3 linked regions of the Hymenobacter tibetensis genome follow. The protein of the gene in region 2 binds, or shares a complex with, the protein of the main gene of each other region. Links are inferred from orthologs where the notes say so. Each region holds a gene or a part of one and is shown on either strand. Other genes may lie near its edges.

What was found.
Region 1: the proteins of accD (region 2) and MTX78_RS12440 are in contact, whole or in part, in a solved structure (PDB 8UXZ), measured with the Escherichia coli proteins. The link is inferred for Hymenobacter tibetensis from one-to-one orthologs.
Region 3: the proteins of accD (region 2) and accB are in contact, whole or in part, in a solved structure (PDB 8UXZ), measured with the Escherichia coli proteins. The link is inferred for Hymenobacter tibetensis from one-to-one orthologs.

What each region holds. Positions count from the first base shown.
Region 1 is NZ_CP094669.1:3,101,980-3,107,124, reverse strand. What follows is about bases 882-3,633. They hold MTX78_RS12440 (acetyl-CoA carboxylase carboxyltransferase subunit alpha), read left to right. Parts: upstream 882-1,659; coding sequence 1,660-2,607; downstream 2,608-3,633. Other genes in these bases: MTX78_RS12430 (patatin-like phospholipase family protein), read left to right, coding at 3,592-3,633; MTX78_RS12435 (MBL fold metallo-hydrolase), read left to right, coding at 2,681-3,529; MTX78_RS12450 (ADP-ribosylglycohydrolase family protein), read left to right, coding at 882-1,207. Also shown: MTX78_RS12455 (HAD family hydrolase), read left to right, coding at 1-161; more of MTX78_RS12450, read left to right, coding at 257-881; more of MTX78_RS12430, read left to right, coding at 3,634-4,425; MTX78_RS12425 (1-acyl-sn-glycerol-3-phosphate acyltransferase), read left to right, coding at 4,490-5,062; MTX78_RS12420 (hypothetical protein), read left to right, coding at 5,137-5,145. UniProt on the Escherichia coli protein: Component of the acetyl coenzyme A carboxylase (ACC) complex. First, biotin carboxylase catalyzes the carboxylation of biotin on its carrier protein (BCCP) and then the CO(2) group is transferred by the carboxyltransferase to acetyl-CoA to form malonyl-CoA.
Region 2 is NZ_CP094669.1:4,542,047-4,547,302, forward strand. Bases 1,101-3,963 are described here. They hold accD (acetyl-CoA carboxylase, carboxyltransferase subunit beta), read right to left. Parts: upstream 3,046-3,963; coding sequence 2,155-3,045; downstream 1,101-2,154. Other genes in these bases: MTX78_RS18205 (OmpA family protein), read right to left, coding at 1,202-1,945; MTX78_RS18215 (OmpA family protein), read left to right, coding at 3,509-3,963. Outside these bases: MTX78_RS18200 (OmpA family protein), read right to left, coding at 1-624; more of MTX78_RS18215, read left to right, coding at 3,964-4,525; MTX78_RS18220 (hypothetical protein), read left to right, coding at 5,030-5,256.
Region 3 is NZ_CP094669.1:2,449,060-2,454,219, forward strand. The notes cover bases 1,513-4,279. They hold accB (acetyl-CoA carboxylase biotin carboxyl carrier protein), read right to left. Parts: upstream 3,256-4,279; coding sequence 2,770-3,255; downstream 1,513-2,769. Other genes in these bases: accC (acetyl-CoA carboxylase biotin carboxylase subunit), read right to left, coding at 1,513-2,652; efp (elongation factor P), read right to left, coding at 3,281-3,844; MTX78_RS09710 (beta-ketoacyl-ACP synthase III), read right to left, coding at 4,054-4,279. Also shown: MTX78_RS09685 (DUF3109 family protein), read left to right, coding at 42-623; MTX78_RS09690 (hypothetical protein), read left to right, coding at 697-1,182; more of accC, read right to left, coding at 1,306-1,512; more of MTX78_RS09710, read right to left, coding at 4,280-5,067; phosphate acyltransferase PlsX, read right to left, coding at 5,124-5,160. UniProt on the Escherichia coli protein: This protein is a component of the acetyl coenzyme A carboxylase complex; first, biotin carboxylase catalyzes the carboxylation of the carrier protein and then the transcarboxylase transfers the carboxyl group to form malonyl-CoA.

The DNA of each region.
Region 1 (5,145 bases), 1.4 Mb from region 2 along the record:
CGCTCATGATTGGTGATACAGCACCTGACCTGCGTTTCGCCCGCAACTGTGGCATTGCCTCCTGTTGGGCTAGCTATGGCTTCGGCCAGGAAGCCGACAATTTGCCGCTAGGTCCTACATATCGTATCAGTGCCTTGCCGGAACTGTTGCCTCTGCTCTAGTAAGGGTTGTTACCACTGGCTTCGTAATCAGGTGCTTCTTAACAGAAAATAGGTTGTAATTCAGCCTGGTGTGTATATAACCTATGGCAAGTAAAATGTCTGCTGCTTCAGAATTACAACTTCGTGCTGGATTGCTTGGGCTTGCCGTCGGCGACGCGTTGGGCGTGCCAGTGGAATTTCAAAGCCGCGCGGCCCGCCGCCTCGACCCGGTGGTGCATATGCGCGCTTACGGTACCCATAACCAACCCGTCGGCACTTGGTCCGATGATGCTTCCCTTACGTTCTGCCTGGCTGAGGCAATAGCCGATGGTTTCACAGTCGGTAAGGTGGCCGAGAACTGCTGCAGGTGGTACTACCACAACTTTTGGACACCCCATGGCAGTGTTTTCGATATCGGTATCACCACCCGTGAGGCCATTAATCGCCTAAAGGCTGACAATGACCTACTACTAGCTGGGGGTACCGACGAATACAGCAACGGCAATGGGGCTCTGATGCGTATTTTGCCGCTGGCTTTCTACCAAACAGATGCCCCGTTAACTGAGCGTTTCGCCCTGATTTCTGACGTATCGGCCATCACGCATGGACATGTGCGCTCGGCCATTGCTTGTTTTCTGTACATGGAAATGGCACGTTACCTGCTCGCGGGCCTGACACCAACTGCCGCTTACAGCCAACTCTGCCAAACGGTTCCGGCGCAACTTCAAGAATTAAGCCTACCACCTGCTGAAATCAAGCAGTTCGAGTATCTGCTTACCGGCCGGCTGGCTGATTTTCCAGTGCAAGTGATTCGTAGCGGCGGATACGTCATGCATACCCTAGAGGCGGCATTCTGGTGTCTGCTCCGCCATGATACCTTCGCCGAAACCGTGCTGGCCGCCGTCAACCTCGGCGACGATACCGACACGACTGGTGCCGTAGCCGGCGGTTTGGCTGGAATTTGCTACGGAGAGGCGGCTATTCCAGCCGAGTGGCTAGCCGTGCTGGTCCGCCGCTCCGAAATCGAAGACCTTGCCGCTCGCGTAGCTAATCAACCAAGCCGTTAAGAGCAAAGGGTAGGGCCGGCTGCATGTTGTCTGAGGCTTCTAAAGAAACAAAAGCTGCCAGAAGGTTATTAAAAGCAAAAGCCCCGACGAGTACATTACTCATCGGGGCTTTTTATTTCGCATTGCTGCGGTCCGGACGGGACTCGAACCCGCGACCTCCGCCGTGACAGGGCGGCATTCTAACCGACTGAACTACCGAACCAGTTCGCTTGCCTAAAAAGCCAGTTGCTTTTCGGTAAGGTGCTGCAAAGGTAGAGCGCGCGGCGACAATTCCCAACCCAACGGCAATAAAATCGGTAGTTAGAGGCTGCTGTGCACTCTTATGCCTGTTTATCAGGAAGAAAACTTTCTTCGGTAGCTCCCTCAATCAAGCGTGTGACGAGTGAGGTGCTTCGCTTACCTTTGCCTCCTTCCTGTTCTCACCACCAACCCGACGCATTCCTTCCCGGCCAATGCTCCTTGATTTCGAACAACCCATCGCTGCCCTCGAAGGCAAGCTCCGCGAAATGCAACAACTGGCTCTCGATAGCCAAGTAGACGTTTCGGACGCCGTAACGGCCCTTGAGGCCAAAATTAGAGCACTTAAGAAGGAAACATACGCCAACCTTACCCGGTGGCAGCGGGTGCAACTTTCGCGCCACCCGGAGCGGCCCTACACCCTCGATTACATCGAGGGAATGAGCGACAAGTTCGTGGAATTGCACGGCGACCGGACTGTGGCCGATGACAAGGCCATGGTAGGTGGTTTCGGTGAAATAAATGGCCGCTCCGTGATGTTTATCGGTCAGCAGAAAGGCCGTAACACCAAGCAGCGGCAGTTTCGCAACTTCGGTATGCCCAACCCGGAGGGCTACCGCAAGGCGCTGCGCCTGATGAAGCTGGCTGAAAAGTTCGGTAAGCCCATCGTCACGCTCATAGATACACCGGGGGCATTTCCGGGGCTGGAGGCCGAGGAGAGAGGGCAAGGCGAAGCCATTGCGCGTAATCTCAAGGAGATGTTTCTGCTAAAAGTGCCGGTCATCTGCGTCATCATCGGCGAAGGAGCTTCCGGAGGAGCCCTGGGCATTGCCATCGGTGACCGGGTGCTGATGTTGGAAAACACTTGGTATTCCGTGATTTCGCCGGAGTCGTGTTCCAGCATTCTGTGGCGCTCCTGGGATTACAAAGAGCAGGCAGCTGAGGCCCTCAAACTTACCGCTACCGACATGCTGGGCGCCAAACTGGTGGATGGCATTGTGAAGGAGCCGCTAGGTGGTGCGCACACCGACCCCGCCAAAATGATTCAGGCCCTCAAGAAAACCATTCTTAAAACCCTCGACGAACTGGAAGCGCTGCCCCACGAGGAACGTATCAGCCAGCGGATCGACAAGTTCTCGGCCATGGGCGTGGTACTGGAGTAGAATGGTTGCCTGGCATCCTTACCTGTCCTCCAGCCTCAGTTCATGGCGTACTTAATCACTCAATCAGCAACCGATGCATCTTCACACGCTCGATACAGGACTGTTTAAGCTAGACGGCGGCGCTATGTTTGGCGTGGTTCCTAAGAGCATGTGGCAGAAGCTCAATCCCGCCGACGACAACAACATGTGCACGTGGGCCATGCGCTGCCTGCTCGTAGAAGACGGCAATCGGCTGGTCCTCGTCGATAATGGTATTGGCGACAAGCAGGACCAGAAGTTTCGGGGGCACTTTTACTTGCACGGCGACGATACGTTGGAGAAATCCTTGCGTCAGCGCGGCTTTACGGCCTCTGACATCACCGACGTATTTCTGACCCACCTGCACTTCGACCATTGTGGTGGTTCTGTGGTACGGACCCCCGACGACAAGTTGCAACTTGCCTTCCCGAATGCCACGTATTGGAGCAACCAGGCGCACTGGGATTGCGCCGTAACGCCTAATCCGCGTGAAAAAGCGAGCTTTCTGAAGGAGAATATCTTGCCCATTCAGGAGAGTGGCCATCTGAAGTTTGTGAATCCGACAGCAGGCGTGCCGGACGAATTGCCTGCCTTCCAGGAAATCATCTTCGCCGATGGCCACACTGAGAAGATGATGCTGCCCATGATCCGCTATAAAGAGCGCACAGTAGTATTCATGGCTGATTTGCTGCCGAGTACTGGCCACGTGCCCTTACCCTACGTAATGGCCTACGATATGCGCCCCTTGGTGACGATGACAGAGAAAGAGCAAGTGCTGCGCCGGGCCGCCGACGAAAACTGGGTGCTGGTGCTCGAACACGACCCGAGCGTGGAATGCTGCACTGTGCAACACACCGACAAAGGAATTCGGGTGGCCGAGACGCTGCGCTTATCGGACCTGTAAGCTGTAGCGCGTTTTCGGTTTCTGTAACGATTTTTTCACGGTTCTGAAGTGCTTTAGTTCTAGTGTTCGACCCAACTAAACAGGAGCAATCAGCAACTACCCACTCCTTGGGGCTGGCTTTGTCGGGCGGAGGGGCGCGGGGGATAGCGCATTTGGGTGTGCTGGCTGCGCTAGACAAGTTGGAACTACCCTTGGCCCAGTTATCGGGGGTATCGTCGGGAGCTATTGCGGCTGCGTTTTATGCGGCTGGCTTTGCGCCTCGCGAGATTCTGCGGCTGTTCACCAGCGTCAATTTCACCCGCCTCACCCGCCTCTCGCTCAGCCGCTACGGCTTACTTCGCCTCGACGCCGTGCAGGTGTTATTGGCGCAGCACTTGGGCGCGGAGTGCACCTTTGCCGATCTGCACCGCCCTCTGACGCTGGTAGCCACTGACCTGACCGAGGGTGTTTCCGTTTATTTCTCAGCGGGCCTGCTGATTCCGCCGCTGCTGGCTTCTTCTGCCGTGCCTATTCTGTACCGGCCAGTTGAGTTTGAAGGTCGGCAACTGGTAGACGGCGGATTGCTCAACAACTTGCCCGTGGAGCCTCTGCTAGGCAAAGGCCTGCGCGTGATAGGCGTCAATTGCAACCCCACCAACCGGGCGGCGCGCGTTACCACGTTCCGGACGCTGGTGGAGCGCACTCTCAACCTGGCCATTAACGCCAACACCACGCTCAACAAGCAGCAGTGCGATTTGCTGCTGGAACCACCAGAACTGCGCCTGTATCGTACACTCGACTACCGGTTGGGGCAGGAGTTGTTCGATATCGGCTATCAGCATACCATGGCGCAGGCCACAGCCCTAACGGCGCTGCTTCAGGGAAGCTCTACCAGCGAGCCGGGTGACTCGCTTTAGCAATTCAAGCATTTACTTCTAGCTTTACTTCCGGCCTGAACCCACACAGGCCCTTATTTTCTGCATGGCTGCGCGCAAAACCTCTACGTTCTGGTACTACATCGCTAAAGCAATTTTCTGGGTAGCTGGCTGGAAGCTCAACGGCGTAGTGCCGCCCACCATCAAGAAGAGCATGATGATTGCCGCTCCTCACACCAGCAACTGGGACTTTATTATGGCCCGTGCGGCCTTTTTCCTCATGGACGTGGACGTGCGGCTGACCATCAAAAAAGAGTGGACTACAATTCCGCTTCTCGGTGGCCTGGTGCGCTCCTTAGGCGGGCTGGCCGTGGACCGGAGCAAAAACAACAGCCTAGTAGACGGCATGGTTCAGCTGTTCGATGAGCGCGACGAACTGGTAATCCTTATCACTCCGGAAGGAACCCGGGCCTACCAGCCTCGTTGGCGCAAAGGGTTCTATTTTGCTGCGTTGGGCGCCGGGGTGCCTATTCTGTTGGGCTTTCTCGATTACAAGAAAAAGGAAGCGGGGGTTGGTCCGGCTATTTACCCCACCGGCGACTACGAAGCTGATCTAGAAAAAATCAAAGCTTTTTATCGTACTAAGTCGGGCCGCTTTCCAGAGAAAGGCGTTCGTTAAGTGGAAGCAGGCCCAACTGGAAGGCAACCTGTTTAGGTACTCAAGCGTGCACTCGTTAACCTTAGCGTTTTGGTATGGAAAAG
Region 2 (5,256 bases):
TTCGGTGGTGTTGTCAGCAATTGGCTGCTTGGAGCCGTAGCCTGTTACAGTGAAGCGCGAAGCGTCTACGCCCTGCTGCTGCGTGTAGTTGGCTACTGCCTGTGCACGACGCTGCGACAGCGGATCGTTGATAGCATCGGTACCGGTGTTGTCGGTGTGGCCTTCTACAATAACGTTGGTGTCGCCGTACTTAATCAGCGTCTGAGCCAACTCCTTGATGTTCTCCTGAGCGGCAGAAGTTAGGGCAGCCGAGTTCTTAGCGAACAGCAGACCCGAGTCGAAGGTGATTTTAATGCCTTCGCCTACACGCTCTACTTTGGCGCCGGCCATTTCTTGTTTCAACTCAGCAGCTTGCTTGTCCATCCGGCGGCCAATCAAAGCGCCACCAGCACCACCCACAGCAGCACCAATGATGGCACCTTTAGCCGTGCTGTTCTTGCCGCCAATCACGCGGCCTAGTACGCCACCAGCAGCAGCACCACCTAAGCCTCCGATAATGCCGCCTTTAGCTGTTTTGCTCCAAGGCTTCTTCTCAGTGGTAGTGGTAGTTTGAGCTTGCACGGCACTAGTGCCTACCGTAAGGAGAGCAAGCAGCAACAGAAAAAAGGAACGAAAGCTTTTCATGATAAAAAAAGTTAAGGGTTTCGGCTTTGTAAAATGAGAACGGTAAATGTAATGAGACTTAAACTGGCCCGAAGATAATACCTACAACGAAGCATCAGGCTAATGAGTATTCCCTTTGCAACCATCTTGCCAAAAACATTGAAAAGACCGAAAAACAAGAAAAAGGGCTTTTAAGACGCCGCAGTAGCTGTTTTGTGTAGACAGGCACCTAACTCCTTTAGGCTCTCTACCTTCTATTAATAATTTATTTTCTTGAAATCGAACAGATAAATAATTAATTCCAAAATGGATGAGTATTATATTATTACAGCATAATGCAATTATATTTTTTTAACATATACTATTGCTATAGAACACCGCCCTCTCAATATTCTTTGTATCAAAAGCAGCAATACTTTTCACTACTTGTTCAAGCTTAGCCAAAGCACTTCCCTATCTCCGTGTGTGCAGACAGCCGCTTCTGGAACACACGCATGCATGAAGTGAAGAACAGACAAGCAAAGGATTTAATAGAAGTATCCACAAACAAAAAAGACCGCACATACCGTGCGGTCTTTTTGCTACTAGCGAGATAAGCTTACAGCTTGTTGGCTTCGGCAGCTTTCTTCATTTTTTCGTTGGCATAGATGGCAATTTCTACGCGACGGTTGGCCTGCTTGCCAGCTTCAGTAGTGTTGTCGGCAATCGGCTGCGAAGAACCATAGCCTTGGGTGGTGATGCGTGAAGCGTCTACGCCCTGCTGAACGGTGAAGTCGGAAACAGCTTGAGCCCGACGCTGCGAGAGAGGGTTGTTGATGGCATCGGAACCGCTGGCATCCGTGTGGCCTTCCACCAGTACGTTGGTGTCAGGATACTTTTGCAGTACGGCCGCCATTTTCTGGATTTCCGACTGCGAAGCAGCCCGTAGGGTGGAGCTGTTGGTGTCGAAGAGGATACCCGAGTCGAAGGTGATTTTGATGCCTTCGCCTACGCGCTCCACTTTGGCGTTCTGCATGTCGCGCTGCAATTCTTCCGCCTGCTTGTCCATTTTGCGACCAATCAGGGCACCGCCCGAACCACCAACAGCAGCACCAATGATAGCGCCAGCTGCTGTGCCCGATTTGCCACCAATCACGCGGCCTAACACGCCACCTACTACGGCGCCACCGCCGGCACCTAGCAAGCCACCCTTAGCAGTTTTGCTCATGCCTGTGTTGCGCGGACCGCTACCGTTGCCAGTTGGCGCGTCTGGAATGTTGGGGTTGCGTTTGGTGGTAGCGCACGAGCCGAGCAGCAACGTAAGCGCCATAAACAAAGACAGAAGTGATTTGGGAGTGTTCATCGAAATGAAGAGAAGTGAATTTGGTGGATAGGGAGAGTGTCGAGCGTGCTTACTGAAAATGCCGGAAAAATGTTCGCTGTACGTAGCGGATTGGCTGCTTAGAGCTAGAAGCAGGTGCATTGTGGTGTACCAGACCTAGCCCATAAAAAAGCCCGCCCGACGCGCAACGTTGCGCGTCGAACGGGCTTTTTCAAGAAGCGTGCCGACTTTTAAACTTGCTGCGCCGATTTTGCTGACGCCTTGGTAGCAACTTCCGTTGGCCGTAGCATCGTGAGCAGATCTGTGAGGCGCGCTTTGAGCTCTTTGCGGTCTACAATGAAGTCAAGGAAACCGTGCTCCATTACAAATTCGGCGCTTTGGAAGCCTTTGGGCAAGTCCTTACCAATTGTCTCTTTGATAACGCGAGGACCAGCAAACCCAATGAGGGCACCGGGCTCGGCAATATTGAAGTCCCCGAGCATAGCAAACGACGCGGTAACGCCGCCCGTAGTTGGATCGGTGAGCAGAGAAATATAAGGCAACCCAGCTTCCGAAAGCAGGGCCAGCTTAGCCGAGGTTTTGGCCATCTGCATCAAGGAGAAACCAGCTTCCATCATTCGGGCTCCACCAGAGCGCGAAATCATCAGGAATGGGAGGCGGTGCTGCCGGGCGTAATCAATGGCACGGGCAATTTTTTCGCCTACCACTGAGCCCATCGAGCCGCCAATAAAGCGGAAATCCATGGCAGCCACCACCAATTCGAGACCGTTGAGCTGCCCATGGGCTGTACGAACGGCATCGGTCAGACCCGTCACCTTTTCAGTGGCCGTCAGGCGTTGCGGATACGCCTTAGTGTCCACGAAGTGAAGCGGATCGGCGGAGTGCATTGTTTCATCCAACTCCTTGAACTGCCCTCCATCGAAGAGAAACTCGAAATATTCGGCGGCGTCAATCCGCTCGTGGTGGTTGCAGTTGCCACAGGTGGAGAGCAGGCGCTTGTGCTCGGCCATGGTGGCAACCGTTTTACACTCGGGGCACTTGTGCCACAAGCCGTCGGGTGTCTCTTTCTTTTCTTCCGTTGGCGTGACAATGCCTTTTTCTACGCGCTTAAACCAAGACATTTTTGGGTATTAAGTATTGGGTACTTTGTATTGAGACAAATCAGGGGTCGTGCGCCTTGGGTGCGAGGCGCTGAACTTGGGGCGACAAAGATGCAGGAACTAATCAGCAGTATCTATCTACCCGACTCGATACCTGTTACTATGTGTGCTACTGTTATGCTAAGGTAATCGACTTGTTCAAGGTATGCGCTTATGTGGCCTCGGGCATTGCTACGCTTGTGGCGGAAGAATGCGAGCTGACAAGGGCGAAGTGTTGGCATCTGAGTTGCCGATAAGTGATGATACGCCAAGCAGGTAGAGGAAGGAGCTCCCAACCCCGACAAGAGCAAGACCAAATATAACCTGAAAATCCACTGATTGTCGGGCTGTTTTGCAACATCAACCAGCCACTGAGTACCTTGCGCTGGGGTATTACCTCGTGTACGCCTCTTAGCTAACTTCGATTTTCACCTTTCGCTTTTCTGTGAAAAATTATTCTACTGGCCTACTCGCCCTGTCCCTGACGGCTGCTACGCTGCTGCCCGGCTGCGTGCCTTCCAAGCGCTACGACGACCTGAAAGCCCGCTACGCTTCCACTGAGCAAAGCAAAGCCGATGCCGAGCGCCAGCAACGCCTAGCCGTGGCTGAATTGAAAAAGACCACCGATGAGCTAAACGAGATGCGCCTCAGCAATAAGCGTCTTACCGAAGATTCCACTCAGACTGGCAACGCCCTCCGCCGCACCCGTCAGCTCTACAATCAGCTTACCGACAGCTACGACAAGCTGCTCAAAAACAGCGACCGGGAACTCGCCAACAAATCGTCGGACTATAACAAAGTAGCGCAGGACCTGGCCCGTCGCGAAGCGGAGCTAGGTGAGCTAGACACCTCGCTCAAGAAAAACAAAGTGGCCATCGACAAGCTGAACGCCGACCTGCAGACCCGTGAAGCACGCTTGGCCGAGCTGGAGAAAGCCTTAGCCGAGAAAGACAAAGCCGTAAACGACCTCCGGGCCAGCGTAGCCAATGCCCTGCGCGGCTTCCAGGGCACCGATTTGCAGGTGCGCATGAAGGATGGCAAAGTATATGTGTCCCTTTCTGAGCAGCTCCTTTTCAAGACAGGTTCCACCAAAGTTGACCCCAAAGGCCAGGAGGCCCTCAAGCAATTGGCTGCTGCCCTCAAGGCGCAACCTGATGTGAACGTGGTGGTGGAAGGCCACACCGATAACGTACCCTTCAGCCGCCCCACGGCCGCTATGCAAGACAATTGGGACTTAAGTGTACTCCGGGCCACTGAAATTGCCCGCTTACTAACTACTGGTGGCATTCCGGCCGCCCGCGTCACCGCCTCCGGCCGCTCCCAATACCTGCCTGTTGCTACCAACGACACACCCGCCAATAAGGCCCTGAACCGCCGCACGGAAATCATTCTGACACCTAAGCTCAACGAGCTGTTCAAAATTCTGGATAGCAATTCCGCTACTCCTGCAGCTGGCAAATAAGAGGCTGGCATCCAGTATAAATTTTCTATATTTTCATTTATTATTCTTAAGGCCAACCTTTTACGGTTGGCCTTACTCTTTAATACGCCATCATGGGTTCGTTCACTTTATTTACTACGCAAGCTTATGCCTACCTCTTACTCACTCCGTTTATTGCTTGCCGTAGCTCTGTGGTTGGGGGCCTGGTGTACGGCTGACGCCTCTCATGTTATGGGAGGCGAGTTGTCTTACACCTACATCAACGGCTCGGCGTCGCAGTATCAAGTTCTTACCCGAATCTACGCCCGCTCCCCTGGAGGCCTTGTACCGGATCAGAATAATATCGTACTAAACTGTGTTATGAATGGGTGTTCGGCAACAACTCCGGGCAGTTTTTCTGTGCTTGTTAACCGCTCTAGGCTTACTTCTCGACGATTGGGTTGCGCCAACACTGACCTGTATGTGATAGGAGAATATGAAACGGTAGTCACGCTACCACCAGGCCAATGGAAACTCAGCACGCTCTTGGAGAATCGTGTTTTCAGCAGTAATCTGACGAATCCAATGGGCAACGCTGCGCAACTCAGTGCTTTCCTAGACAATTCCAATGGCTTGCAAAACTCATCCCCTAAGTTCACCTCCTTCACATTACCGTATACCTTACCTGCCAATCAGCCGTACCGACACAGCTTCAGTGCGTTCGAGCCTGATGGCGACTCGTTGGTGTACCGGGCAGCACAACCGACTACTGG
Region 3 (5,160 bases), 2.1 Mb from region 2 along the record:
ATCCTTCTTGAACCCTTCGCCGCGCTCAGCAGCAACCCACTATGATCATCATTCAAAACACTGTCATCTCTGATGACATTCGGGACAACTTTTTCGTTTGCAACCTGGAAGCTTGCAAAGGCGCCTGCTGCGTGGAAGGCGACTTAGGCGCACCCCTGGAGGAAGACGAGCTAAAGATTCTCGAAGCGGAATATCAGCACATCAAGCCCTTCCTTACCGAAGCCGGCCAGCAGGCCATCGAGCAGCAGGGCCTCTACATCAAGGATTGGGAAGGCGACTATAGCACCACTACCATCAACGACCGGGAGTGCGCTTATGCATTGTATGACGAGCGAGGCATTCTGAAGTGTGGTATTGAGCAGGCTTATCTAGCGGGTGCTACCAGCTTCAAGAAGCCCGTCAGCTGCCACTTATACCCCATCCGCATTACCAAGTACGAAGGCTTCGAAGCCCTGAACTACGACCGGTGGGGCATTTGCAACCCAGCTTGCTCGTTCGGCGCCAACTTGGGCATGCGGGTGTATCAGTTTCTGAAGGAGCCGCTGGTTCGCAAGTACGGGGAGGAGTGGTACGGCGAGTTGGTGCAAGAGATTGAGACCAACAACCCATCCGCCAAAGCATAAATTCTTAATGAGAAAGGCCGACTGTACAGTCGGCCTTTTTTGTAGTGTTATAGCGTGTTACCTACTTCTGGCTATGGAAGAGTTCTACTTAAGTAAGGTGCTATCAACCGCACAGATTCAGGAGTGCTTTCGGGATGCGATGCCAAGCCTCACTGTGTTCGAGTGGGCCATGATGATAGGCGACCAAGAGCCGATGGAATTCGATTCTGCGGATCCGATGCATATCTTTTTCGAAGCTAGTACGTCAGAGGTGCCCCAGTTTCCGCAGCATGTTGCTCTTTACAGAACGCCTAACGAAGATTGGGAGGCAAGATCCTTATGGTTAGGCCAAAAACTTTCCGCTACGTATGGGATGGCTGTACTGGTACCGTTTACCCATCCAGCGCAACCACACTATCCCTATTATGACATCGTGTTTCAGGATGGTTCGCCTTACTTAGCGGATGACAGCGAGACGGAGTTTGGAGAGCCAGACGCTAAACCAGTGCAGATATTGGAGGTCTACGCCCTGCCTGAAGTGCACTTTGATACGTGTGGCAACTTACGCAACACCCCCTAGAGAGAACCAACTAGTACGGTTGGCTTTCTCTAGGGGGTGTTGCGTAAGTTGCCAATCGGTCGGCGTGTTAAGCTGGTATTTGCAGTTCAACCAAACATCATGGTTTGGCTTGAAACCAGTGGCTTACAACTCTGAAAAGTCAAATGACGTCTCCAAAAATTTAGTCGTGAAGTCGCCGTCCTGGAAGTTCTTGTTATCCATGAGCGCCAAGTGGAATGGGATAGTCGTTTTCACGCCTTCCACTACAAACTCACTCAACGCCCGCTTCATTTTTACAATGCATTCCTGGCGGGTTTGCGCTACGGTAATGAGCTTGGCTATCATCGAATCATAGTTCGATGGGATGGTATAGCCCGCGTACACGTGCGTATCAACCCGAACGCCGTGGCCGCCGGGGATGTGGAGCGTGGTGATTTTGCCAGGGGAGGGTCGGAAATCCTTGGTTGGATCTTCGGCGTTGATGCGGCACTCCATGGCGTGCATCTTGGGGTAATAGTTGTGGCCAGAAATCGGGATGCCGGCTGCCACTTTTATCTGCTCCTTGATGAGGTCATAGTTTACAATCTCCTCGGTCACGGGGTGTTCCACCTGAATGCGGGTGTTCATCTCCATGAAGTAGAAGTCACGGTTTTTGTCGACTAGGAACTCGATGGTACCCACACCCTCGTAACCGATGGCAGAAGCTCCAGCTACGGCAGCAGAGCCCATCCGTTCGCGCAGTTCCTCGGTCATGAAGGGGGAAGGTGCTTCTTCCACCAGCTTTTGGTGGCGGCGCTGAATCGAGCAGTCACGCTCCGAGAGGTGGCAAACGCGGCCATATTGGTCGCCGCACACCTGTATCTCGATGTGACGCGGCTCCTCTACAAACTTTTCCAGGTACACACCGTCGTTGCCGAAGGCTGCTTTGGCTTCCGTACGAGCATCATTCCAAGCTTTTTCGAAGTCGTCTTCGGTAGGGATGATACGCATACCACGTCCGCCACCGCCAGCCGTAGCCTTCAGAATGACGGGGTACTTGATTTTGGCCGCTACTTTCTTGCCTTGCTCCACTGATTCCAGCAGTCCCACTGAACCTGGAATGCACGGTACACCCGCCTTGATCATGGTGGCTTTGGCGGAAGCTTTGTCACCCATTTGGTTGATCATCTCGGGCGTAGCACCAATGAACTTGATGCCGTTTTCCTGGCACACGCGCGAAAACTCCGCGTTTTCACTCAAAAAACCGTAGCCCGGATGGATAGCATCGGCGTTGGTTATTTCCGCTGCGGCTATCAGCGTGGGAATGCTGAGGTACGATTGTGAGGACGGAGGAGGCCCGATGCACACGGCCTCATCAGCAAAGCGTACGTGCAAACTTTCTTTGTCGGCGGTGGAATAAACAGCCACCGTTTTAATCCCCATTTCCTTGCAGGTCCGGATGATGCGCAGCGCAATTTCACCCCGGTTGGCAATCAGTATTTTTTTGAACATTGGGTCTTGAGGGCTAAAGGTCTTGGGGTCTCGCGGAAAAGGAAAAGGGCCTTACGAACTAAGAGCTAGCCGTATAGGCGGCACCCCAAGTTCCCAAGACCCCAAAAACCCAATAAATTACATCGGCTCAATCAGGAACAAAGGCTGATCGTATTCCACTGGCGAGGCATTTTCCACCATCGCCTTTACAATGCGTCCTGATGCTTCGGCCTCTATTTCGTTGAACAGTTTCATGGCTTCGATGATACAAATCACCTGGCCTTTCTCCACCAAATCACCTACCTGCACGAAAGCCGGCGTATCAGGGCTGCTGCTGCGGTAGAAGGTGCCAATCATGGGAGCCTTCAGGGGCACGTAATTATCGGCGGCTGGCGCAGCGGCGGCTGGCGCGGCCGGCGTTGCTGGGGCGGGAGCGGGAGCTGCCGCTGGTGCTGCCGGAGCCGCGGCGGGAGCAGGAGCTGCCGAAGACGACATGCTAACCACCGGCTTGTAGCTGGGTTCGCGCTGCACGGAGATTTTAAACTCCTCCGTTTCGATGTTGACTTTGTTGAGGCCCGACTTCGCAATGAAGTCGATGAGTTCCTGGAGTTCCTTGGCTTTCATGGCGGCGCTTGACTTGCTGGGGTGCTTACTTGACTCTTTCGACATAGGAGTAGTCGCTGGTCTTGACGCGAATTTTAGTATCAGTGTCGATGAACAGCGGCACCTGAATCCGGGCCCCGGTCTCAACGATGGCAGGCTTGAGCGTGTTGGTAGCCGTGTCTCCTTTCAAACCAGGCTCGGTATAGGTCACCATCAGCTCGACAGTGGTAGGCAGTTCAGCGGTGAGCGGCTGCTCGGTTTCGGCATGAAACAGGATGGTAGCTTCCTGGCCTTCTTTCATCAAGTCAGCGAAGGGTACCATGGCCTCGGGCAGTACCACTTGCTCGAAGGTAGCATTATCCATGAAGGTAAAGCCGTAATCATCCTTGAATAGGTACTGATGCGGGCGCTGCTCTACGCGAGCTGTTTCCACTTTCACCCCGGCGTTGAAAGTGTTGTCGAGCACTTTGCCGGTTTTGATGTTGCGAAGCTTGGTGCGCACGAAGGCGGGACCTTTACCAGGTTTCACGTGCTGAAACTCGGTGATGACGTGCAACTCGCCGTTGTAGTTCAGCACGAGGCCGTTGCGGAAATCTGCGGTAGTAGCCATTTTTTAAGCGGGTAGCAGCAGCGGACAGCTGGTTGCTTTTTGTGAATGGTGGGCTGGTGAATGAAATCGTGAGTAGCGGGTGAAGTTGCAGCAGACAACTAGTAATCGTTGTTCGCACCCCTTCTAACCGAACGTGCCGTCCCGAAAAGTGGCGGGACGGCACGTTGGGAGTGCAAGTATAGAAGTTTTCCGCGTCCGGGCCGTCAGGATTAACTAATGGCCGGTCCAGGCTTGGGGTCATAGGCCCATTTGAGGTAGATAGAACCCCAGGTGAACCCACCGCCGAAAGCCGCTAAAACTAGGTTGTCGCCTTGGTGTAGTTGCGATTCGTAATCGGCAAGGCACAGCGGAATGGTAGCATTGGTGGTGTTGCCGTAGCGCTGAATATTAAGCATCACCTTTTCTGGGCCCACGCCCATCCGATGGGCCGTAGCATCAATAATGCGCTTGTTGGCTTGGTGAGGGACCAGCCAGGCCACGTCGTCATTGGTCAAATGGTTGCGTTCCATCACCTGCGCAGCTACGTTGGCCATGTTGGTCACGGCGAACTTGAATACCGTAGCGCCTTCCTGGTGGATGAAATGCTCCCGGTTGGCTACTGTCTCGCTAGATGGCGGCCGGCGGCTGCCCCCCGCTTTCTGGTAGAGGTACTGCTCGCCGGTACCATCGGTACGAAGTACTTGGTCGAGCAGGCCGTAGCCTTCGGTGCTCGGCTCAAGCAATACTGCACCAGCCCCATCACCGAAGATGATGCAATTCGCACGGTCAGTGTAGTCAACAATAGCCGACATTTTATCGGCTCCTACCACCACTACTTTCTTGTAGGTACCCGTTTGGATGTATTGTGCGCCGGTTGCCAGCGCAAACAAGAAGCCGGAGCAAGCGGCTTGCATATCAAAGCTGAATGCCTGGGTAATGCCCGCTGCTGCCGAAATAATGTTAGCCGTAGCAGGGAAGACGAGGTCAGGAGTGGTAGTCGAGCAAATCAGCAAGTCGATTTCCTCGGGCTTGGTACCCGTTTTAGCAAGCAGCTGCTGCACTGCCTTGGTGCCCATTACCGAAGTGCCCTGGTTTTCGCCTTTTAAAATGCGACGCTCCTTAATGCCCGTGCGAGTCGTGATCCACTCGTCAGTGGTATCCACCATCTTCTCGAGTTCTTGGTTCGTGAGCACGTAGTCGGGCACATAAGAACCCACTCCGGTAATAGCAGCGGTAATTTTCATTGAAGAAAAGCGGAAAACGCGGCAAGAAAAAATCCGGCCGGGGCCGGACTTAGTCGCTAAGACTTGAAGGTATTTTTTATCTGATCGGAGATG